Regions from separate parts of the Peribacillus sp. TE19612 genome, predicted to be linked through region 2. Evidence: riboswitches for the same ligand, from Rfam matches in the RefSeq annotation. Region 2 holds a riboswitch; each other region holds the start of a gene.

Evidence for each region. A riboswitch is a leader RNA that binds a small molecule or an ion and turns the genes downstream of it on or off. The one in region 2 is predicted to bind preQ1.
Region 1: it holds a riboswitch for preQ1, as region 2 does, so the genes downstream of both, queC (7-cyano-7-deazaguanine synthase QueC) here and queF (preQ(1) synthase) in region 2, are expected to answer to the same signal.
Region 3: it holds a riboswitch for preQ1, as region 2 does, so the genes downstream of both, ACZ9AO_RS19910 (VUT family protein) here and queF (preQ(1) synthase) in region 2, are expected to answer to the same signal.

Annotation. Positions count from the first base shown of each region.
Region 1 covers NZ_JBWCCL010000012.1:33,132-42,688, reverse strand. Annotated here, with positions in the region: gene queE (7-carboxy-7-deazaguanine synthase QueE) at 1-88, opposite strand, end outside; gene queD (6-carboxytetrahydropterin synthase QueD) at 81-551, opposite strand; gene queC (7-cyano-7-deazaguanine synthase QueC) at 551-1,216, opposite strand; PreQ1 riboswitch class I at 1,272-1,314, opposite strand; gene ACZ9AO_RS19870 (methyl-accepting chemotaxis protein) at 1,499-3,178, shown strand; gene ACZ9AO_RS19865 (hypothetical protein) at 3,633-3,848, shown strand; gene pgsB (poly-gamma-glutamate synthase PgsB) at 4,640-5,821, shown strand; gene pgsC (poly-gamma-glutamate biosynthesis protein PgsC) at 5,837-6,286, shown strand; gene ACZ9AO_RS19850 (CapA family protein) at 6,297-7,598, shown strand; gene ACZ9AO_RS19845 (gamma-glutamyltransferase family protein) at 7,673-9,256, shown strand; gene ACZ9AO_RS19840 (CapE family protein) at 9,326-9,475, shown strand.
Region 2 covers NZ_JBWCCL010000005.1:248,487-258,043, forward strand. Annotated here, with positions in the region: gene ACZ9AO_RS11320 (aspartate kinase) at 594-1,940, opposite strand; gene queF (preQ(1) synthase) at 2,134-2,634, opposite strand; PreQ1 riboswitch class I at 2,739-2,784, opposite strand; gene ACZ9AO_RS11330 (EamA family transporter) at 2,936-3,772, shown strand; gene ACZ9AO_RS11335 (BA3454 family stress response protein) at 4,020-4,154, shown strand; gene ACZ9AO_RS11340 (YfmQ family protein) at 4,644-5,093, opposite strand; gene qoxD (cytochrome aa3 quinol oxidase subunit IV) at 5,393-5,677, opposite strand; gene qoxC (cytochrome aa3 quinol oxidase subunit III) at 5,679-6,275, opposite strand; gene qoxB (cytochrome aa3 quinol oxidase subunit I) at 6,275-8,221, opposite strand; gene qoxA (cytochrome aa3 quinol oxidase subunit II) at 8,296-9,225, opposite strand.
Region 3 covers NZ_JBWCCL010000012.1:43,620-49,082, reverse strand. Annotated here, with positions in the region: gene ACZ9AO_RS19930 (DUF421 domain-containing protein) at 1-672, shown strand, start outside; gene ACZ9AO_RS19925 (alpha/beta hydrolase) at 775-1,521, opposite strand; gene ACZ9AO_RS19920 (PadR family transcriptional regulator) at 1,832-2,152, shown strand; gene ACZ9AO_RS19915 (hypothetical protein) at 2,562-2,708, opposite strand; gene ACZ9AO_RS19910 (VUT family protein) at 2,730-3,272, opposite strand; PreQ1 riboswitch class I at 3,323-3,365, opposite strand; gene ACZ9AO_RS19905 (SRPBCC family protein) at 3,605-4,081, shown strand; gene ACZ9AO_RS19900 (SRPBCC family protein) at 4,124-4,564, shown strand; gene ACZ9AO_RS19895 (TetR/AcrR family transcriptional regulator) at 4,741-5,310, shown strand; gene ACZ9AO_RS19890 (DUF4260 domain-containing protein) at 5,362-5,463, shown strand, end outside.

The sequences.
Region 1 (9,557 bases), on a different contig from region 2:
TCCGAACGAACATGGTTTTTTGACCAATGACCATTCCCTCTCCTTGGATGGTCGGCCCGAAGATTTCCATAACCGGAAGTTTACTCACTTTCCATCCACTCCCGTCTGGCTTCGGCATAGCTTGTCGGCGTTTCGTACAGTCGAACAAATTCGACTCTAGCACCCTCATATTCTTTTAATGAAAGGGCTTCGGCCATTTTTTCATAGATCCAGACAACCATATTTTCAGCTGTTGTATTCATGAGCGGCAGGGTTTCATTCAAATAACGATGATCCAGGTGGATTTCGATTTCATTTTTCCATATATCCTTGATGTCACCAAAATCTATCATCAACCCGCGTGAATCCGTATACCCGCTCAATCCGAAAATGACTTTATACGTGTGGCCATGCAGGTTCTTGCATTTCCCTTCATAGTCATGCAGATGGTGCGCCGCGTCAAAGGTGAATTCCTTACTCACGAGAACCCTCTTGTTTGTATACTTCAATTGGCTGCGCTGAATATCTTCATCTATTTTTTGGAGTTTATCCACTATCTTAAAACCGTACATCATGAAAGCACCTTCCGTCTGCTTACATAGTCATCCAGTCCTTTTTTCCGCAGATTACATGCCGGACAATCTCCACAGCCATCGGAGATGATTCCGTTATAGCAAGTCAGGGTCTTTTCGCGGACAAAGTCGAACGCGCCAAGCTGGTCAGCAAGCTCCCATGTTTCCTCTTTATTAAGCCACATTAGCGGCGTATCAATCACGAATGACTGGTCCATCGATAAGTTTAAGGTCACATTCAACGATTTAATGAATACATCGCGGCAGTCAGGATATCCGCTGAAATCCGTTTCACAGACTCCTGTGACAATATGTTTAGCGCCAATCTGGCTCGCCAGCACTCCGGCAAACGAAAGGAACAGCAAATTCCTCCCTGGCACGAACGTCGACGGCAGCTCCCCTTCTTCTCCGTCCGACACTGCGATATCACTTCTTGTCAATGCATTCGGTGCCAGTTGGTTCAGCAGCGACATGTCAAGGATATGATGGTTCACGCCCAATTCCTTGGCAATGTTTTGAGCGCATTCGATTTCCAAGCTATGCCGCTGATTATAATCGAACGTCACCGCTTCCACTTCCTCAAATCTCTCCAATGCCCAAAACAGGCACGTCGTACTGTCCTGCCCTCCGCTAAACACAACCACTGCCTTTTCTTTCTTCTTCATTTCTATAAAACTCCTTTTTACGGAAAAAAACAGCACCCTAAGAATAGAGCACTGTTTCTCCTTAGTTTTTTTGAGAGGGTAGCTAGAACCTCTTCCGCCTTAACGCGGAATATTATATTTTTCCAAGTCAATAGTAACTTGAAAATGATAAGAAATCAAGATGTTTATATAAAGTGAACATTAAACCTGGTGGAAAATTTGGTTAACTTTTCATTACTTAAAAATCACATTAAAAATACGATAAAAAGAGTGAATAAAATATCGATAAAGGGGTCCAATAATTTGAAAAGCATTAAATCAAAGGTATTGGTGGCATTTTCACTCATCATATCTTTATGTGTCATCTTAGGAGCATTCAACATTTATAGCAGCAACAAGTCACTGGCATACTCCCAGGATATCATCGAAAGGGAACTTCCGCTTCTTATCCAAGACGAAAAGCTCCTATATAATCTAGCACAAAGAACCGCATTCGTCCGGGCCTATATTCTATATGGCGACGAGAGTTATAAAGAAAGGTTCTTACAATATACCGAAGAAAGCCAGGTCATCCAGGAGGAACTCCTAGCCTTAAGCGATTCTGATAAAACAAAGGAATTGATCGAGAAGAGCGTGGATTGGAGGACGATGATTGTAGAACGGGTATTTATCCAGTATGAAAAAGGAAATGAAGAACGCGCTAAAGAGATACTCAAAAATGAAGTGGCGCCAATCAGCAATGAAGTAATGGAGGGTTTCAAGGAGCTTGCTTCTAAACGCGAGGAATTGATTGTCGCTTCAGGTAAAACCGTCATCGAAAGCGGGAAATCGGTCAAGACGACAAGTATCATCTTATCCATTGCAGCAGTCCTTATCGGCCTTGTGCTGGCGCTTGTTACTGCCAACCTCATTACCACCCCCCTCCTTAAAATTAGGGACAGGATGAAAATGGTGGCTGACGGAGAGCTGAATCATGAGCCCCTGGAGCAAAAGTCATATGATGAACTGGGCGAATTAACGGTCTCCGCCAACCTAATGCAGAAAAACCTTCGTGATACGATCGAAAAAATGCTCGTTGTTTCGCAATCCGTTACCAACCAAAGCGAGGATCTGAATCAATCAGCAAATGAAGTGCAGCAGGGCAGCAAGCAAATAGCGTCTACGATGTATGAACTTTCGGAAGGTTCGGAGTCACAAGCCAGCCGGGCAGCCGAAATGGTTCGCATGATGGATGATTTCACTGGCAGGATCGAGTTGGCCCACCTGGAAGGAGCGGATGTGGCTAGAAGTTCAACCGAAATCCTTTCCTTGACCAAGGACGGCACCGCTTTAATGCGCAGTTCGGTCCAACAGATGCAAAGTATTGATGGGATTGTCAAAAATGCCGTAGAGCAAGTGAAAGAGCTCGATTCTCAATCACAGCAAATCTCGCAGCTTGTGCAGGTCATCAAAGATATATCCAATCAAACCAATCTATTGGCGCTGAATGCAGCCATAGAGGCCGCTCGTGCTGGTGAACATGGCAAGGGCTTTGCCGTCGTCGCCGATGAAGTGCGGAAACTCGCTGAAGAGGTCACACACTCCGTTGGGGTTATCACCAATATTGTCTCCGCCATTCAAACGGGTTCAAAAACAGTCGTCCACTCCCTGGAAGATGGTTATACTCAAGTGGATGAAGGCACGAAACAGATCACACTCACAGGCCGAACCTTTGAAACAATCAATCACTCTGTCGGGAATATGGAAATGAAAATACAGCATATTACCGAAGAATTGAACTATATCTCCACAAATAGCAAAAAAATCAATCAGGCTATCGAAGATATCGCTGCCGTTTCTGAAGAGTCCGCGGCAGGAATCGAACAAGTCTCAGCCTCCGCTCAGCAATCCAGCTCTTCGATGGATGAAATCACGAATCATGCCAGTGAACTTGCATCTTCGGCGGAATTGCTGACTGCACAGGTTAAGAAATTCCAATTATGACACTAGCAAGTTCCCGCTACTTGAATGCGGGAACTTGCTTTTTTTCTCCTATTATAAGCGTTGTTTCATTTTCGTATATTCGGGGAATATATAACTATACACAATAATGAACCATTAAAAAAGCAAATCTATCAAAAGCGGCTGGAAGTGAATATTTTCCTTTGTTTTCAGAATATTTAGTGTATAATGAATATAATTAAAGGAATATTTTAACTTAAATAATGATTACTTCCAATACCTGAAAATCCTGTCCTGTCCTTTCCTTTCAACACCATGCACGGGCCCATATGCTCAGTAAATATCGATTGCATGCTTTCTCTCGAATCAAACCATTCACAACTTTATTCACACAAAAACATATTTTCCACTCCAAATTTGTAAAAAAAGGTTAAACTTCACCAACGATATGTTACTATTAAACTAAGACCTTTTAACCCCATAAGGAGGAATTCATATGAAACGTTTTTTCAAATTCATCGCAGATTTTAAAGAAAGAAAAGCACTGGAACGGGAAACCGAAGAATTCTTTCGCAAAGAATACGAAAATTATATGAAGATGAATCCTGACAATCAAGGAAAAAGAAGGAGATTAGCTCCTAGACTTTATGTGATTGATGGCGGTAAAAAGGGCTCCAACCTTGAGATTTCTGACAGAAAGAAATCCAGTTAACCTGATTCCTTCCATTATCAGCTACCCATGCTGTAACTCAAGACCCACAAAAGTTAAATCTCTCCATGATTAACGGAGATCCGTGACCATTACATTCATTTACAATATATAAGCCGAAAGCTCAGATATACCTCTGAGCTTTTTTATTTTTCATTCTTCTATAAACACTATATCTATAGAAGAAACTAGGTATTTTTTAAAAGAAATGGGTTAACTTTAGTTTATTTCATGTTTTAGGTAAAAGTTCAATTATAGACCCACGGGTATTTACCAAGGAAAAACCGAAAAATATTTTTAAAAAAGAGATGTGTTCTTTTACTCATCTTTATCCATATTCAAAAGAGTTCAACTAATTGAGTCGTTAGATGCAATATTTCACATTGAATGACAAATGCATAAAAATTGTAACGTTTATGTCAAACAATGGGTATAAACAATTAATAAACTGTAATAAACCTCACTTTTAAAAATTAATTATTATTCAAATATAGCCATTATGAATTAGGTTCAAATACTCATAAAACTATTTTGCTTTTGACCAAAATGGGTTTTTATTAAACTTTCCATAATTTAGTGCAAATAAAACCTCGATTCCCTCGATTTTCAGCCATATCTTTGTACTCATAAAACAATTTATCCCATTAGATACTATTACACTCTAATATACATATATTTGAAAAAGTTGACGATAACTATATTACGATAGAATAATTGACTCTTGCCTATTAAGTTTAAAATCATGTAGTGTGTATTCAGTAATTCAAATATTTGAAAAAAAGAGAGGTTAAAAAATGGCACCAATATTTATTTGTGCGATCTTTTTGCTTGGCTATGGCATTTTTGAACAAAAACGCCATCAGAAGCGTCTCGACTCCATCCCGGTACGTGTGAATGTGAATGGGATTCGAGGGAAATCGACTGTAACGCGTCTAATTACAGGTGTGATCCAGGAAGCTAAATACAAAACAGTAGGTAAAACAACCGGAACATCAGCAAGAATGATCTATTGGTTTACCGACAAGGAAAAACCGATTGTACGACGCCCGGAAGGACCCAACATAGGAGAACAACGGCGTGTAGTTAAAGAAGTTGCCGACTTAGGCACGGAAGCACTGGTTTGTGAGTGCATGGCCGTACAGCCTGACTATCAACTAATCTTTCAAAACAAAATGATCCAGGCAAACATTGGGGTCATCGTGAATGTATTGGAAGACCATATGGATGTCATGGGACCGACATTGGATGAGGTTGCTGAAGCCTTCACTGCTACCATTCCCCATAATGGTCACTTAATAACCATCGAAAGTGAATATTTGGACTTTTTCAAGCAAATTGCCAAAGAACGCAACACAAAAGTAATCGTTGCAGACAACTCCAGAATATCGGAAGAGTTCCTGCGTGAATTCGACTATATGGTATTTCCTGATAATGCATCACTGGCCTTGGCCGTTGCTGAAGCATTGGGCATTGATGAAAAAACGGCTTTTCGCGGCATGTTGAATGCGCATCCCGATCCAGGTGCCATGCGGATCACCAAATTCGGAGATCCCATCCAGCCAACTTTCTTTGTCAATGGCTTTGCTGCAAATGATGCGTCATCGACGCTGAACATATGGGAACGTGTCAATACGTTCGGATACAGCACAGAACCTCCTATCGTCATCATGAATTGCCGTGCCGATCGTGTGGACCGTACTGAGCAGTTTGCAAGAGATGTATTGCCTTACATAAAATCTGAAATCGTCATTGCCATTGGTGAAACCACATCACCGATTACAAGGGTATTCGAGCAAGGTAAATTGGATACTAAAGAATATTGGGATTTAGAAAACTGGTCAACTGAAGAAATCGTGGCCCGTCTCCGCCCATTGATGAAAAATCGCATCGTCTACGGTGTCGGGAATATTCACGGTGCAGCGGAACCATTAATTGAAGCATTCATGAAATCTAAAACAAAGCAAAAAGCAAGTTAAGTAGGAGGAACCTTAATGTTTGGATCGGATTTATATGTAGCCCTAGTACTGGGAGTAACGCTTAGCCTTATATTTTCAGAAAAGACGGGTGTCGTACCCGCAGGACTTATCGTGCCAGGTTATTTGGCATTAGTATTTGATCAATGGGAAATCATGCTGACCATTTTGATCATTAGTGTCGTAACTTATTTAATCGTCACCCACGGCCTTTCAAGATGGGTGATTTTATATGGAAGAAGAAAATTCGCCGCCATGATGGTGACCGGGATTTGCTTGAAACTCCTATTGGACTTAGTCTACCCTGTCATGCCCTTTGAAATATTCGAGTTTCGGGGAATCGGTATAATCGTACCTGGATTGATAGCGAATACCATACAAAGACAAGGAATGCCATTGACACTTGGCAGCACGCTTTTATTATCCGGTTTAACTTTCGGTTTAATGAACGTGTATTACCTATTCTGAGGTGCAAAAAATGAAACGGACTTTAAATGCAAAAGAAAAAACACTTATCTTTATTAAACGCACGAAGAAAAAAAATCTTAAATACACTGGAATCATACTACCTATATTACTAATCGCTTTAGTCATTACCACTTGGATGGGACGGGCTGAGGAAGTGAAAACAGTCGCAACAAAATCCGATCAACCATTGACGATGACAATGGTCGGTGATGTGATGATGGGACGTTATGTTGAAGAAGTGACGGAAAAGCACGGGTATGAATACCTCTTCCGGTATATAAAACCCTATTTTGCCAATTCGGATTATGTCAGTGGGAATTATGAACATACCGCTTTAAAAGAAGAGGTATCTAACTACAAGGAAGCAGATACGCCCATCCGGTTAAACTCCAATACTAGTGGTGTGGAAGCCGTTAAAGATGCTGGCTTCTCTGTGGTGTCATTGGCAAATAACCATATGATGGACTATGAAGAACAAGGACTCCTTGACACGATTGATGAATTCAAAAGTGAGGATATGCACTATGTCGGTGTTGGATCGAACACTGCGGAAGCAAAAAACAGCATCGACTATGCGGATGTTAATGGCGTACGTGTTGCAACACTTGGCTTCACAGATGTTTACGGTAAGGATGCCGTATCAAAAAATGATAAAGCCGGACTATTGAACTCCAATCCTGATTTATTATTTGAAATGATCGGCAAAGCAAGGAATGCCAAGCAAGGCAATGCAGACTTGGTTGTGGTGAATATGCACTGGGGACAAGAGTATTCAACCTCAACAACCGATCGGCAAAAAGACTTGGCTAAAGCTATCATCGATGCGGGCGCTGACATCATCATCGGGCATCACCCCCACGTGCTTCAATCGTTCGATGTTTATAAGGATGGAATCATTTTCTATAGTCTAGGAAATTTCATATTCGATCAAGGCTGGACACGCACAAAGGATTCAGCCATGGTTCAATACCATTTAGCGGAAGACGGAAAAGCTACAATCGATGTCGTACCGCTGCAAATTGAAGAAGCAACACCAAGGCCAGCTACCTCTTCCATTGACAAATCACGTGTTTACCGGCAGTTGACGAAGGAAACGAGTGAAAAAGTCCAGTGGTCTAAAAAAGAGGATCGCATCGAGATTACCTTGGATCACAAGAAGGTAATCGATCATAAGGCACAGCGTGAACAAGAGGAAAAGGCAGCAATGGAAAAGAAAGCTGCACTAGAGAAAAAAGCAGCACAAGAGAAAAAGGCCCTACAAGACAAAAAGGCCGTACAAGCTAAACAACCGGAAATGCAACCCATTCAGTAAGGAACGCTTTATCACTACTATTTGAAGAATGAAGATACACAACTTAGAAGCTCAACGAAAAGGGGGAACAACCGATGATTAACCGTATGACGGGAAAAGTGCTCATATCCCTAAGCTTGCTCATATATATTGCTGGATGTTCGAAGACACCCCCTATTTCTGACACGAATGATCCGATAAAGAGTAAAACGGAACAATCATATGGGGTCAGTTCTTCAAATCCAATCGCAATAGATGTCGGTATGGATATATTGGAAAACGGCGGAACGGCGGCTGATGCCGCCATTGCGGTATCGTATGTATTAGGTGTAGTCGAACCTTATGGATCTGGCGTGGGCGGCGGCGGAGGTATGCTGATTGCCCCGGAATCCGGCGAACCCGAATTTATCGATTATCGTGAATCCTCCCCAGAAGACCCAAGTTCAAGACACGATACAGGGATTCCTGGCTTAGTGGCCGGAATGCAGGTCATCAGTGATAAGTATGGGAGCGTACCAATGGCAGACCTTCTTCAGCCGGCGATAGATTTGGCTGAAGAAGGATTTGAAGTCGACGAATCGTTATCATCACGCTTAGAAGCGGCCCAGCCAAGGATATCCTCCGATGCGACTTCACTTTTCTATCCTGATGGTGATGCCATTGAACCAGGCAAAACCCTCGTCCAGGAAAGACTTGCTGAAACATTGAAGGAGATCCAGCAGGAAGGTCCTGATGGTTTTTATAAAGGGGAAATTGCGCGGGATATTAAAAGGGAATCAGATATCGACTTGATGGATTTAAAGCGCTATGAGGTGAAAGAACGGAAACCGGTCCAAGGAACATTTGCCGGTTATGATGTTTTTACCGCCCCTCCGCCCTTTTCAGGAATTACCGTTCTTGAAATGTTAAAGCTAGCCGAGGAAATGAACCTAGGTGATTCTTCAAGCAAATCAGCTTATATGAAAGTCTTGGGGGGCATCACGGATACTGCTTATCAAGATCGGACCGTCCATGTTGGAGATGGAATAAGTCACTCCAAGGCGGAAAAATTGCTCTCCCCCATTCACTTGGATAATCTTAAAAATAAGATAAAAAGTGAAAAATGGGAAGATAAAGAATCGAATGGTTCCGAAGAACATGAAAGTACGACACACTTTGTGATAATGGACAAAAATGGCACTGTCGTTTCCACAACAAATACGCTCAGTAACTTTTTCGGATCTGGGGATTATACAAATGGATTTTTCCTTAACGATCAATTGAAAAATTTCAGGTCCGGCTTGAACTCTCAAGAGGCATATAAACGGTCAAGAACTTTCACCGCTCCGACCATTCTCAAGAAACCTGGGCGGGAATCGATCGGGATCGGCTCACCAGGCGGTGATAGGATTCCGCAAGTATTGATGCAGGTTCTGTATTCTTATACAGAAAATGAAGGCTCATTGCAGGATATCGTCGACCGTAATCGGTTCGTCTTTGATGGAAAGAAGATTTATACAGAATCAAGGCATTCGGATGAAACCATATCCGACTTGGAAGATTCAGGATATGAAGTCATTCAGAAGATTTCCCCCATGTATTATGGCGGGGTTCAAGGACTCGTTAAAAACGAGAAAAATGGACAAATATCCGGAGCAGGAGATAAAAGAAGAAACGGAAGCTGGAAAGCTCAGCAATAAACAGGCAATCCAGCCCCTCCTTTTCTAAATATCATATGAATTTTAGCGTTGTATAAGGGGATTTCGAATATGAATATCGTAAAAAAAATAACAAGCTGGGTAATACCTGTCCTTCTTGTAGCAGCCCTGCTTGTAACAATGAATACGTTTAAACGGACAGAAACGTTAACACCTGACGAGCAAAAGAAAATAGAACAATATACAACAGTCGAAAAATAAAAAAAGCTGGGGCATCCCCGCTTTTTTTATTTTTGCCGTCAACGGGTATGGAAGTTCAGATACACTACAGATACGGAGGATT
Region 2 (9,557 bases):
AAGCCTCCAACCTTCCAGTTGGAGTCTCAGACTGTAGACAAACTCGATGAAAACCGGGTTTTCTACAGTTTTTTTATGCTTTTACAATTTGAACGTTGATTTCCCCTCCAGGCACTCGCTTTCTGCGGGCGGTCCGCCCTCGGCTTACGCCTGCGGTGTCTCTAGACGCGCTTTTCCCGCAGGAGCCTCGTGCCTTACACTCCAATCACATATAGATAGAACTTATTCCTACATTCTTTTTTTGGATTATATAGAAGTATTTAACTAGGTGATAAGGATGCTTTCTAAACATGATTTTATTCAGCAAGATCATTTATAATTTGGTGTAAGTTATGTATGAGGTTGGCCGCCCCTTTTTATCCGCTTCAAGAGCGTCAACTCCGATCTCCTCCAATTGCATTTGCCACTTGTCATATGGGTATTAAATTAAAACAGACGCACTGAACCCTGCAGCGCGTCTGTTAGCTTGTAATGATTATCCCCACACGGTCATTGCCACTACCATAAAGAACCAGATAAAAAGGTATGTTTAGTGATTAAAAGATTAATCGCAAAAAACCCCCTTCTAAAAGGAGGTCCCTAAACGCTCATACTCAAAAGAACTCGTGATATAATGCCTGAATTGCCGTCTCTTCGTTGTGCCCTTTCACACCGAACATCATGCTTACCTCCGAAGAGCCCTGGTTGATCATCTCAATATTCACCTTTGCTTCGGCCAAGGCTTTTGACGCTCTTGCCGTTGTACCGACATTATGGCGCATTCCTTCCCCTACAACCATGATCAAGGCAAGATCATGCTCCACATTCACTTCATCGGCGTGAAGCTCTTTCTTGATTCGGGAAATGATTTTCTTCTCGGCATCCCCTTTCATCTGGTCCTGCCTAAGAATAAGCGTCACATCATCGATGCCTGATGGAATATGCTCATATGAAACTCCATAATCCTCGAGGATGTGCAGCAGTTTCCGGCCAAAACCAACTTCCCGGTTCATCAAATATTTGCTAATGTAAATACTGCAAAATCCTTTATCACTCGCAATCCCAATAACCGGCCCGTTCGTATTATCCCGTGTATTCACAATGCGGGTCCCTTGTGCCGCCGGATTGTTCGTATTCTGGATATGGACAGGTATTCCCGCACGGAATGCAGGAATCAGCGCCTCATCATGAAATACCGAGAAACCTGCATAAGAAAGCTCACGCATCTCACGATAGGTTAGTTCCCGGATTCCCTTCGGATTGGAAACCACATTTGGATTCACCGCATAAACGGCATCCACGTCCGTAAAGTTCTCATACAAATCAGCCTTGACCCCATTAGCAAGAATCGAACCCGTAATATCGGAACCGCTTCTTGAGAAGGTTAACACATCACCATCTAACGTATATCCGAAGAATCCTGGAAATACAACGATTCCTGGCTCATCACGCAGAGCATATAACCGATCATAAGACTCTGGCAGCACCCTGGTAAATCCACCTTCATCCGTTACGATCAAGCCTGCCTTCTTCGGATTGATATACTGCGCCTCCACTCCAAGGCTATGGAAATAACCTGCGACCAGCTTCGCATTATTATCCTCGCCACCGGCCTTCAAGGCATCCAGATAGCGCTTCGGGTTAGATTGATCTGCATGCAGCAGTGCCATTAAATTTTCATGAATCCCTGTGATGACACTCTCGGATATATCCAACTCTTCAGCAATGCTCGCATAGCGGGATACAACATCTTCTATCAAATGCTCTCCGTTATCCCCGCACAGCTGCTGTTCCGCAGCTTCAATCAATAAATCCGTCACCTTTATATCATCGGAATTGCGTTTTCCTGGAGCGGAAACGACCACAATCTTCCTCTCTGGATCAGAAACAACAATTTCGAATACCTTCCTCAACTGTTCACCTGACGCAAGTGAACTTCCACCAAACTTTGCAACTTTCATCTCGACATCCCCTATTTTCGTAAATATTCTGTCAAAATTAACTCTCCCTATTATTACGCTTTTTCTCGAAACAATCAAGTGGAAATTCCATTATAGGAGGACATTTGTACTTTTAAAAAGGACAGAATGACAGAACCACTGATCGAAATCAAAAAAAAAGACAACGGGCATATGCCCATTGTCTCTCCATTCTTTAGCGATTATCCACGGTTTCCGGGTATAAGTCATGATTCATCAAGCGGTAATTCGCCATTTCCTCATACTTCGTACCTGGTTTCCCATAATTCGTGTAAGGGTCGATGGAAATTCCGCCCCTTGGCGTAAACTTGCCCCATACTTCAATATATTTAGGGTCCATCAATTCGATTAAATCATTCATGATGATGTTCATGCAGTCTTCATGGAAATCACCATGATTGCGGAAGCTGAATAAATAAAGTTTCAAAGACTTGCTTTCCACCATTTTCACACTGGGAATATAGCTGATGTAAATGGTAGCAAAGTCCGGCTGGCCCGTGATCGGACATAAACTAGTGAATTCCGGGCAATTGAATTTGACGAAATAATCCCGGTTCGGATGCTTGTTATCGAATGATTCAAGGATTTCAGGAGCATAGTCGAATGTATATTTTGTTCCTTGATTCCCAAGCAGTGTGATATCTTTTTTTAATTCTTCTTCTTTTCTTCCAGACATGAAAAGTCCTCCTAATCCCACATTTCAGGGAGATTCATAAAATGGGCCTCTATATAACAAAAACCATATCTCCTCAAAGATATGGTTGATTCGCGAAAAATATCAAAGCCATAGTTTTTTTAAGAGGGTGATGCTATGAACCTCTCCCGTATATCGGGAAATATTTTAAAATTGTCATAGTAAATATAGAAAAAATAATCTAATCTGTCAATCATACATTTTAAATTTGGTTTGATTCTTGATGGCATTCAGCTTAAAATGTAGAAGAAGTTTATCCTACACGAAGGAAGAGATTAAGTCAATGTGGATTTTTGCAGCACTCATCACGAGTTTATGCTTCGGAATCAATAACAGCATTTTTAAATGGAGCAGCGGAAAAGGGTATTCCAAGATACATATCCAATTTTTCTTTTATTTTTCAGCATTTATTTTGTCCATTGTTTATGGAGTATTAATGGATGGTTTGCAGCTGAACTGGCTGTCCATCATGCTTGGTGCAGCAATTGGTGTACTGAACGCCAATGGTAACATCCAGATGGCAAGCGCCTTTGAAAAGGGTCCGGCAAGCTTGACATCTCCATTAATCGCAGCGAATGCCATATTCCCCATTCTCTGTGCAGCTTTAATTTTTCACGAACATATTTCTTCCTTGCAGTGGAGTGGAATCGCCTGCATGTTTATCGCTACATTAGTCATCCAATATACACCTAATGCAAAAGGTAATCATCAATATGTCCCATGGATGATGCACACATTACTCTCCATCTTATCTTTTGGTGTGCTCGGCATTCTTATGACGACATCAACACGTCTTCATTTAAACTCCCTTGATATCCTTGTATCAATGTATGGAGGCGGAATGCTTTATCTTCTTTCGGCTCTAGCCTTTAAAAAAGAAAAAATCAAGCTAAAGGAAGTCAAAATCGGTTCCTTAGTAGGCTTTTTAAGCATGATGGGCTATGGATGTTATTTCTTTGCGTTGAACACCGGCATCGCAAGCATCATTTTCCCTGTCGTCAGCCTGAACTGTTTGGTTGTCGTATTCGCTGGATGTTATATATTCAAGGAAAAACTAAAAACCTATCAAATTGCCGGTGTTCTTGCAGCATTAATCGGTATTATTTTAACTAAAATATAAATATAGTTCGTATAATAAAAACGACCTGGCTGTCATGTATATAAGCCAGGTCGTTTTTTATTTAACCGGAAAATAGAGTAGGTCAAAAAAAAGTGTTGACACCTCCTAAAAAATATCAGATAATTTTGAATATTAACTTTCTCGATTTACTGCTTTTGAAATGTTTGATTATCCTTCTGCCACGGGTATAAAAGAAATAGGTACAACCACCTCATTTAATTCTGAATCTGGAAAGGAAAGATGCATAATGGTAAAAGTTACAGTAACAGTTGATTTCCAAGGAAAATCTTATCAAACTAACGTCCTTGCTAAACCGGGTACTGATCATGAAGTAATTTTACAACAAGCCCTTCATCAAGTTGAAAAACAATGGAAAGCATAAAAAAGCAGGCATCGCAATAGATACCTGCTTTTTTTTACCTTAAATACTATCCAAAATACTTTTCATATGCACGATTAACGACCCTCTTGCAGCAATTCCCTCCTGCTTAAAAACACTTTTAATTATTTTTTATTCAAAAGACACTAAAATTAAGATGTCAGTTTGTGTACTAGAATTTTTTATTATGAAAAAAATATCCAATTGAAATGAGATTATATAAAAAAAGTCTTTTAAAAAGACGGTCTTTTAAAGGCGCGTCTCAGCTGTAGACAATTTAACCGTTAATTTCCACTTCCAGGCACTCGCTTTCCGCGGGCGATCAGGAGCCTCCTCGGCGCCTTTGCGCCTGCGGGGTCTCCCTTGGACTCGCTTTTCCCGCAGGAGTCTCGCATCTTCCGTTCCAATCAACTTTGTTTTAAAATTTAGTTAGAACCCTTTTGTTTGCAAACTCAAAGACGGTCTTTTAAGGACCGTCTTTTTAATGTTCTATTAAACTAAATTTCTTATTAATGGGATGGAACGTTCTTGGAGGCTATCGGAAAACAGACTATAAGAAATGAGCTTCTTCTTGTACTGTTTAACTACATCCACGCGGTCGCTGTAAATATATACAAATAACCTAACATCCTTTTTGCCTCTTTTAGTATCAATGACCAATGGAGTCCCGCTGTTCTCTGGATGTAAAAACAATTGCTCGTTCCCTGGGAATATATGATTTTTCTTCAAAAACCTAGCGTTATTAAAATAATTAATAACTTGAATTTTTTTTTCACCTTCCAAACGTTTTCCGTCAAAGGTTACGATCGCATTCCCGCCACTAATTTCTGCGTGTATTTTAAATTTGCTGATAATCCAATTAACTGCATCGGTTGGAAGACAGGAAACCAATATTTTTAACAAACTTAAGATAATTGTCAAAATCAAAACCGGCAAAGTCAATTCATCATCTCCGCTACATTTATAAATTAATTCTTATATAACTTATTATATCAAAAGTTGCTGACTGTTTTTCTTAGTAGATGTGTCCGTTCTATTAACGTTTCACTTTAGTAAAACATTTCACTTAAACGCACGGGCGCGCTTCGAAAGTGTAAATATAATATTGCGAAATGGTTATACTAAACAATATGGTTTCGATCACATCCTTGTTAACAAACTTCCATGAGTGAAATGGATAGAACGGTATAAAAATCAAAAAAACTGGGCGTCATCAAGACGCCCAGTTTTTCCGGAATCGATTATTGATATCCCCAAATCATTGTTAGCATTGTACCGAAAATTGTAACCAATGCAACGAACAATCCGTAATAAACGTTTGTATAAATCGATGCCTTATCTTCAGACTCACCTGCGTGCATGAACATAACTAATTGAAGTGCAGCTTGCATGAAAGCTGTAACAAGAAGGATGATCATAGCCATTTTCAGTGAGAGATCAAACATAATAACTGATAGTGCGACCAAAGTCAGGACTAGTGAAAAGGCAAATCCCATAACTTGGCCCCGTGGGAATAATTCTTTCATATTACATCATTCCTTTCAGGTAGACGAAACTGAAGATGAAAATCCAGACAACGTCCAAGAAATGCCAGTAAAGTGAAAAGATGAAAGCCTTGTTTGTTGTTTCTGGAGTCATACCGCGCTTTTTGATCTGCATGATGATGAAGGTTCCCCAGAATAAACCAAGTGTAACGTGAGCTCCATGCGTACCTAGTAATGTAAACAAACTAGATAAGAAAGCACTTGTTTGAATGGTTGCTCCTTCATGTACATACTCCACGAATTCATAAATTTCGACTCCCAAGAAGCCTAAACCAAGAATAAGGGTGATGATGAAGAAACCAATCGTTGCTTTCTGCCTTCCAAGTCTCATTGCATTGATTCCAAGACCAATGGTAAAACTACTGGTTAAAAGAAAGATTGTTTGAAACATCAGGGTTGGGAGTTTAAAAAGATGTTCCCCTGTTGGACCATTTCCAGTTCCATCAACTAATACAAAATAAGTGGCGAACAGTGTAGCGAAAAGAGCTATTTCTGCTCCTAGGAAAATCCAGAATCCAAAAATCTTTAAGCGATTTTCTTCCGTGCTATATTCTAGTGGCAGCGAGTTATCTATTTTCATTACTTAGCACCTCGCAATTTATTTTCAGTTTCTTCGATCTCTTCAACAGAGATATAACGTCCGTGATCTTTTTCGAATGAACGGTGAATCATACAAGCAAAGATACCGATCGTTGCAATGATTGCAATGATCCACATGCTGAATACCATCGCAAAGCCCCAAACGAAGAAGATACAGCTCATGATAAACGGCACACCACTGTTATTTGGCATATGGATCTTTTCTACTTTACCGCCAAATAATTTAAAGCCTTTTTTCTTTGCATCCCAGAATGCTTCTGTAGAATCAACTGTTGGCACAACTGCAAAGTTATATTCAGGGATTGGAGTATGTGTAGCCCACTCTAGAGAACGCGCATCCCATGGATCGTTTGAAATATTTCTTGACGCATAACGAGTGCTCCAATAGATATTGTACACAATAAGTGCAAAACCTATTGCCAAGCCAATCGCTCCAACGAACGAGAGCATATTCAATGGACCATACCCTGTTGATTCAGAGTACGTATACATACGACGTGCCTGCCCATCTAAACCAGTGATGAACATCGGGAAGAAGGTTACATTAAAGCCGATTGTAATGAACCAGAACGACCATTTCCCAATTTTTTCGCTCAACATGAAACCGAACATTTTTGGCCACCAATACGTGAAACCAGCTAGTACGGCAAATACAGTACCAGGGATTAAAACGTAGTGGAAGTGAGCTACTAAGAACATTGTATTATGGTATTGGTAGTCAGCACTTGCCATTGCAAGCATTACCCCTGTTACCCCACCGAGTGTGAAAATCGGAATGAAAGCTAAAGAGTAAAGCATTGGAACGGTAAATACGATTTTACCTTTCCAAAGTGTGAACAACCAGTTGAAAATCTTAACACCAGTCGGGACGGCAATTGCCATCGTGGTAATCGAGAAGATACCATTAACCATCGCACCGTGACCCATTGTATAGAAATGGTGAGCCCATACAATGAAAGACAGAGTAGAAATAGCTACCATGGAGATAACCATCGAATTATACCCGTACAGGTTACGACGTGCAAATGTCGAAATGATTTCACTGTAAATACCGAAAGCTGGAAGAATTACTATATAAACTTCAGGATGTCCCCAAACCCAGAACAAGTTAGCCCAAAGCATATCGCTACCGCCATTGGCCATCGTAAAGAATTGAGTTCCGAATAGACGATCCATTGTCATCAACGCAAGTGCCACTGTCAATACAGGGAAAGCGAAAACGATAATGAAGTTAGTGATCAAGATAGACCATGTGAACATTGGCATTTTCATTAAGTTCATGCCAGGTGCTCTCATTTTCAAGATTGTTACGATAAAGTTGATACCAGTCAGTAATGTACCGATACCTGCTATTTGAAGTGCAATCGCGTAATAGTTCGAGCCTACTGATTCACTGAAATCGTTACTTGCCAGCGGGAAGTAAGATGTCCAGCCTGCATCAGGGGAACCACCGACTACGAAAGAGATGTTAAATAGCATTGCCCCCATGAAGAATAACCAGAAGCTTACTGCGTTCAGACGTGGGAATGCTACGTCACGCGCTCCAATTTGTAATGGTGTAACAATGTTCATTAACCCAATGATAAATGGCATAGCCATGAACAGGATCATGACGACCCCGTGTGTTGTAAATACCTCATTATAATGCTGTCCATCCAAAAGACCGTTATCTGGAATAGCCGTTTGAGCACGCATCATAAGAGCATCGACGCCACCACGGAAGAGCATAAGCAGTGCTGCCAAAATGTACATGATACCAATACGTTTATGGTCAACCGTTGTTAACCACTCACGCCATAAGTAACCCCATTTTTTAAAATAGGTAATTCCGGCAACAACCGCAATCATGGTTAAACCAATCGCAACCATGGATGCATAAATCGCAGGACTTGGATGAGGTACGGCAAATCGATCAAAGTAATCCATACTTTTGTGACTCCTTTCAGGAAAATATTCCTTATCTTGTAAACCTAGTTGTTTTATCGAACGAAAATTAATTCTTAGTGATCATGATTCATGTTGCTGTGTTCTGAATGTTCCTTGTGTGAATCCTTGGAATCATGTTCTTCAGTATCAGAAGATCCGTGGTCATGACCAGCATTTTCCCCTTCAGGAGCTGGTGAAAACTCTAAGTGAGTTCCAGTGTAAGTGGATTGTCCCACATGACCAGGTTTTAATAATTCATTGAATTTTTCCTCAGTAATCGGTTTAGCAGTAGCTTTAATTTCATCTACCCACTTATCGTATTCTTCTGCAGAAAGTACATTAACGTTGAACGTTTGCTGAGCAAAACCTGAACCACTGAAGTTTGAATTTCGACCCATATACTCTCCTGGTACATCAGCTGCTAAGTGCAACGTGTTAACCATGTCCGACATCGCGTATTTTTGTCCTCCAAGTTGCGGAATCCAGAAACTTGAGATTGGACCGAATGAGTAAAGTTTAAATTCAATTGGTCGGTTAGTAGGTAAAAACAGATAGTTGACTGTTTCGATATCTTCTTCCGGATAACTAAAATGCCACTTCCAGTTGGAAGATGAAGCGTAAATAATTAAAGGTTCTTGATCTCCGTATCCTTTAGGTGTTGCCTCAACTTCATTTGTTGTTTTAACAGTTACAACGGATAGGAAAGCGACGATTAAAATTGGGATCGCAACCCAAATTATTTCAAGAACCTTACTTCCTTCAATATGAGGCGGTTCATAATCATCACGTTGTTTGGAAGCACGATATTTCATTATCATGAAAATATACAGTACCATAACGACAAGGACGACAAAGGCCATTGTCCATATCGAAATCATAATAACATCTGCTTGTGTTGCAGCTACTGGCCCTTTAGGGTCCAAGACCATTAATGGGTTATCGCAACCGGTTAGCACAGTGGCAATAGTAAAAAGTATAGTTAATAGAGCCCATTTTATTTTCATAGTACTACCCCTTTCTTACATAATAAAATTCCAATTGGTAATTATTCGGACAAAGTGTTACCATGTTCACAAACCCCGACATACCAATATTAATCCCAAGTCTAAAAAAAGACAATACAAAGTGACATCTGTCACATAAAGTTCATTAAAGAGCAGTAAGAAGATGGTAAATGAACTGAAATGTTCGAAAATCTTCAGCAAATGAAATATAATAATTGTTTAATAACATACCTATGGAAATTCACTTATCAGTACAGGATTGCATAAATTACCGATCCACTATCCGTTTATTACTACTCTAATATAATGAAATGAAAATTCCTCATTATACT
Region 3 (5,463 bases), on a different contig from region 2:
GCAATCCAGTGGATCTTAAGAGCCATTATTTCCTACTTTTTTTTGCTTCTATCGGTTAAATTGATGGGGCAACGGTCCATTTCGCAATTAAGATTACTTGATTTCATAATGGCTTTAATTATTGGAAACATTCTTGCCCACCCTTTATCTGATGAACAGTTAGGTTTGAAGGGCTCCATGATAACAACCAGTGTATTGATCATTTTATATATAATGAGTGTGTTTGCGGGACTTAAGTGGGGAAAACTCCGAAGGTTTTTTGACTCAGATCCCTTTCCGCTTATCGAAAATGGACAAATCATTTACAAAAGCTTAGCAAGGGCCAGAATCTCCATCGATGTTTTATTATCGGAATTAAGAAAAGAAAAAGTCGAAGATATTCAAAAAGTATCCCTCGCGCTATGGGAACCGGGCGGTACCATTTCATTGTTTTTAGATCCCCAATATGAAGCAGTAACCCCAGCAGATATGCACCTGGCAACAAATGCCTTCACTTTTCCTAAAACGATTATTAAAGAGGGAATGATTGATTCTAAAGAATTGAACCGGGGCGGTAAAGACGAAGCATGGCTGAAAAACAAAATCAAAATAACATATAATGCCGACGTGAATGATATTTTATTGGCAACTCTTGATAATAACGATACCTTAAAGGTCTTTTTCTACAAATAGATGCGCAGCCAAAACAAAAACCCCTCAAGTATAGTGTAAAGCCTACTTACGACTGTAGGCTTTTTACACGTTCAACTTAAAGGGGATCAAAAATATCGCTTATTACTCCGACCAATTCAGTGTATTCAAGAACTTATACACATCTTCATACACCTGTTCACGTTCCTTGCCCAATGTGATAATATGGCCAGACTTTTCATACCAAATCAAGTGTTTATGCTGTGTATCGACTTCATTGAAAATCGCTGTAGCACTCTCCGTATAGTCCGGATCATCCAAACGACCTTGCAGAACAAGAGTTGGTGATGTGATTAAATCTAAATTTTCACCTGTCTCATTTATAATGTTCAACACATCTTTTAGTTGAGGCATAGGCTCTTCTTCAAGCAGCTTCACTTCTGCAGCAATTTGGTCTGCATCTTTGCCCTCAAACTTCTTATACGCCTGTGCATAATTGAGCAAGCGGTTCTTTTGCCGATCGATACTTTTTCCTTGCGTCGGAGCGCACATTGAAACTACCCCTTTTACAGGCAATTCAATTCCCACTTTTAATGAAAACACTCCCCCTAAAGAAATTCCTACAACTGCAATTTCCTCATAGCCTTCTTCTTTTAGGAAATTATAGCCATTAACTACATCTCCCCACCATTCCTTTGGACCAGTTTTAGCAAGTTCCTCGGCTGATACTCCGTGCCCACTATAAAGAGGTCCGTGGCAAGTATAGTCGAGATCATTTAAGTACTTCCCTAATTTCTTCATATCTCCTGTACTTCCGGTAAACCCGTGAAGCAGAAGAACTGCTCTCTTTCCACCTATATATGTGAATGACTCAGGTGCTTTCACTTTCATCTATCTAGGACCTTCTTTCTTTGCTCTTGTTGATAAATAGAATCTAAATGATTTTCGAAAAAAAATCAATTAATACCCCTTGAGTAGTGATTCTTCTATCCTATTCCGTATTTTCATTAAAACAATTAAATCATGTATATAGTATCCTTACCACACTCTTCACAACTCATCCGTTCCGAAGCACATTTTACTATGATTAAATTTATTTAGCAATCGTCATTTAACCATTTTTTTTAAGAAAAGTAAAATGCACCTTGTGATACGATGTACAACGTAATACACTTTAAAAATGAAAAGGAGGAGATTTTATATGGATAAAGAATTAATGAAGGGAAGCATTGACCTCCTTTTGCTTTCACTTCTTTCACAAAAAAAGCTTTACGGCTATGAAATAACCAAAATCCTGAAGCAAATGAGCAAGGGCAACTATGAAATAAGTGAAGGCACCCTCTACCCTGCCCTTAAACGATTAGAAAAAAAAGAATTCATAAAAGGACATTGGAAAGAGTCCGAATCAGGCCGAAGGAAATATTATCATGTCACCGAAAATGGACAAACCGAACTTGAGCGGAAACGCGAATGCTTTTTCTTCCTGGAAAAATTAGTTCGAAAAAGCGCAGAGCAATTCTAAACCAAATAAAAAGCTTCCTGCACCCATTAATGGAACGGCCCAGGGAGCTTTTTTTGCTGTTTTACTCGTGAATTCATGCGGCACTCGTGAGTTTGGACTGTTTACTCGTGAATTTTGTACTTTTACTCGTGAGTTTCGCACTTTTACTCGTGAGTTTCGCACTTTTACTCGTGAGTTTTGCTGTTATACTCGTGAGTTTCGCACTTTTACACGTGAATTCGTACTGCACACTTAGTTTGCACTGTTTAATCGTGAGTTTTTCACGTTTACTCGCGAGTTTCGCACTTTTACTCGTGAGTTTTGCTGTTTTACTCGTGAGTTTCGCACTTTTACACGTGAATTCGTACTGCACACTTAGTTTGCACTGTTTACTCGTGAGTTACTTCAATCACGAAAAAAAAGGACCTAATCAGGTCCTTTTTTTGTCTATTCCTTTATGCTTACGATAATTGGCGCAGGAAAGCTTCATGCATTCCCCTTGTACATGCGGACCATATTTTTCACGAAAGGCCTCGAGGCAATAGCATTTTTCTTCTTCTTTTTTGGTTCCATCCATCGAGTGCATCCCTCCTAGCATTTAACTGGAGACTACACGTTTCTCCAGTTCTACGTTGATTCGTCCCAACAATACGGCACCAATGGACTGAATGATCGTTTTAACGATGATTTGGCCGATGACCGCAGCTGGTACTGCTTCCCATGGCAATATATTGGCACCCAGAGGACTTAGGCCAATCACGACAAATATTACTGAATCGAAAAATCCTCCAACGATCCCGCTGTAAAACACCCTCCAACTCATCGGGAGCTTTAAACGGGTATAAATTTCCGTATCCGCTGTTTCTGCGACCACGAAGGATAATGCGGAAGCAAACACAATCAGTAACGTATCTCCTAATAAAAATGATACACATGCAGATAAAATAAGTGCAGTGACGATGCATATATAGGTCTTCGCACGGCCGAATTTATTCTGGACCAGATCTCGGAAGATGAAGGTTCCCCCGATGAGCAATGTCCCCATCGGGATGATGAACATGCCAAAATGTAATGGCGCAAAAGCTGCTGTAACCACATTCGCCGTGATGATGGATACTAAATACAATAAAATTCTTAACATTTCTTAATTCTCCTTATACAGAAAAAACAGCACCCTAAGAATGAGCCCTGTTCTCCTTAGTTTTTTTGAGAGGGTAGCTAGAACCTCTTCCGCCCGGGCGGATTATCATTTTCCTTATTCATCGTAGCTTGAAAGCGGTTGGAAATCAAGAAGTTTCCATACCGTCGATTTTAGTATGTATTCGCTGATACCGATTGATTTAGCCATTTACTTCAATGGCCCTGTTTCCCCCTTTTGCCGATTTCTGTCGCATAAAACTGCTTGACCGTCTGTATACAAAAGCCGAAAATCAAAGATAGAGTCTTGTACCTTATTTGGCGAGGAGAAAAAGAATGATCAAAAAAACTACGTTTGTCTATCCTATTTATATCGCAACCACACCAGAGAAGCTTTGGGAAGCCTTGACGAGTGGTGAAGTCACGAAGAAATACCACTTCGGATTACAAGTACAGTCTGACTGGCAAGAAGGGTCAGCCGTTAAATATTTGCTGGAAGATGGGCGGATTATCGATCATGGGCATGTACTTAAATGCGAGCCGTTGCACCTGCTCTCGTTTACATGGATCATGGCAGGAGACGAAACACCTCGCGAGCAGCCTACACGGGTCACTTTTGAATTACAGAAAATGGACGATTCGACTGTGAAGTTAATTCTTAGGCATGAGGAGCTATTGGAGACGGATTTCGTATATGATGACAACACCTTTGAAGGCTTGAATAATGGATGGCCAGCCCTTTTAAGTAACCTGAAGAGCTTGCTTGAAACTGGACGGACCCTCCCGCCCATATCAGTAGACTGGAATAATTAAACGGAAACTATAAAAACACATTGAAAGAGAGTTGAGTTAATAATGGATACCCAAATAATCACGAAATTTAAGATAATCAAGCCAGCTAATGAAGTGTTTGAAGCCATTGTGAATCCTGAAAAAATCGGGAATTTCTGGTTCTCATCAAGTTCGGAAAGATGGGAAAAAGACAGGACGCCTACATTGAGATACAACGAATACGATGCTGAAGTGGTCATTCATGTATTGGAAGTAGAGGAAAATAGGAAAATCGTGTTTGCATGGGGCGGAAATGATCAAGAAACGATTGTTACCATTACACTAAAAAAGTTGGATAAAACGAGTACGATCATTGAAGTGAACGAATCTGGATTGAGTGAAGACGACCCTGAAATAATAAACAAAATGATCGGACAAAAAGAAGGTTGGGTATATACATTAACCTGTTTAAAGGGTTATTTAGAAAATGGCGTTACTACTTTGAGAGCATCATTAGTTTTTTAATAAATTGCATAAACCCTCAATAAACTGGGGGTTTATCCTTTGCAACACTGGTGAAACAAATGGCAAAATCCCACTTAAAAAACAGTACTTTTTCATTCGACCTAATAATTGACATTTTAAAATCAGTGAGCTATCATCCTAATTAACCAGTGGTCAATTAATAAGGAGGTGACAAGATGTCGCCAAGGAAATCGGCAGGTCAAGAATTATCCAGGGACATGGTTTTGAATGAAGCTAGAAACCTTTTTGCAGCGTTAGGGTATTCGAATGTCTCGATGAGGCAATTGGCTAAATCATTGGATTGCAGTCATGGAGCCATTTATTATCATTTTAAAAACAAGGCGGAAATATTTTATAGTTTAGTGAAAACGGATTTTTCCGTTTTAAATTCTTTAATCGATGATATCATCCTGTCGGAAAATGACCCTTCTGTAAAAATGGAAAAGATTTTATTGTGCTTCTTGGAGTTTGGTTTAACCCAACAGAATCATTATTCCATCATGTTTTTATCGAAGGAAAAAGAAATTCAGCAGTTACTTCAATTCGATTCTAATAAAACATACGAAAAGCTAATCCAGTCCTTGACGGATCTAACGGAAAACAAACTGAATCCTGCATCCATTTGGTCGATTTTTCTTTCTCTTCACGGATTCATAACTTTTTATATTAATTCTGAGCTATCTTATCAAGATGTAAAAGGTTTAGCCTATTTTCATGTAAAAAATATCACCAAGAACATCATATAATTTTTTCGGACACTATTGACCAATGGTCAATTAAACTTTGGAGGTTATGAAATGGTGAAGAAATTCCTTCATATTGAAGGACTTATGGTCCTTTTAGCGGTGATTTACATCTATTCGTTATATGAATTCAGCTGGTGGATTTTCCTTTTGTTG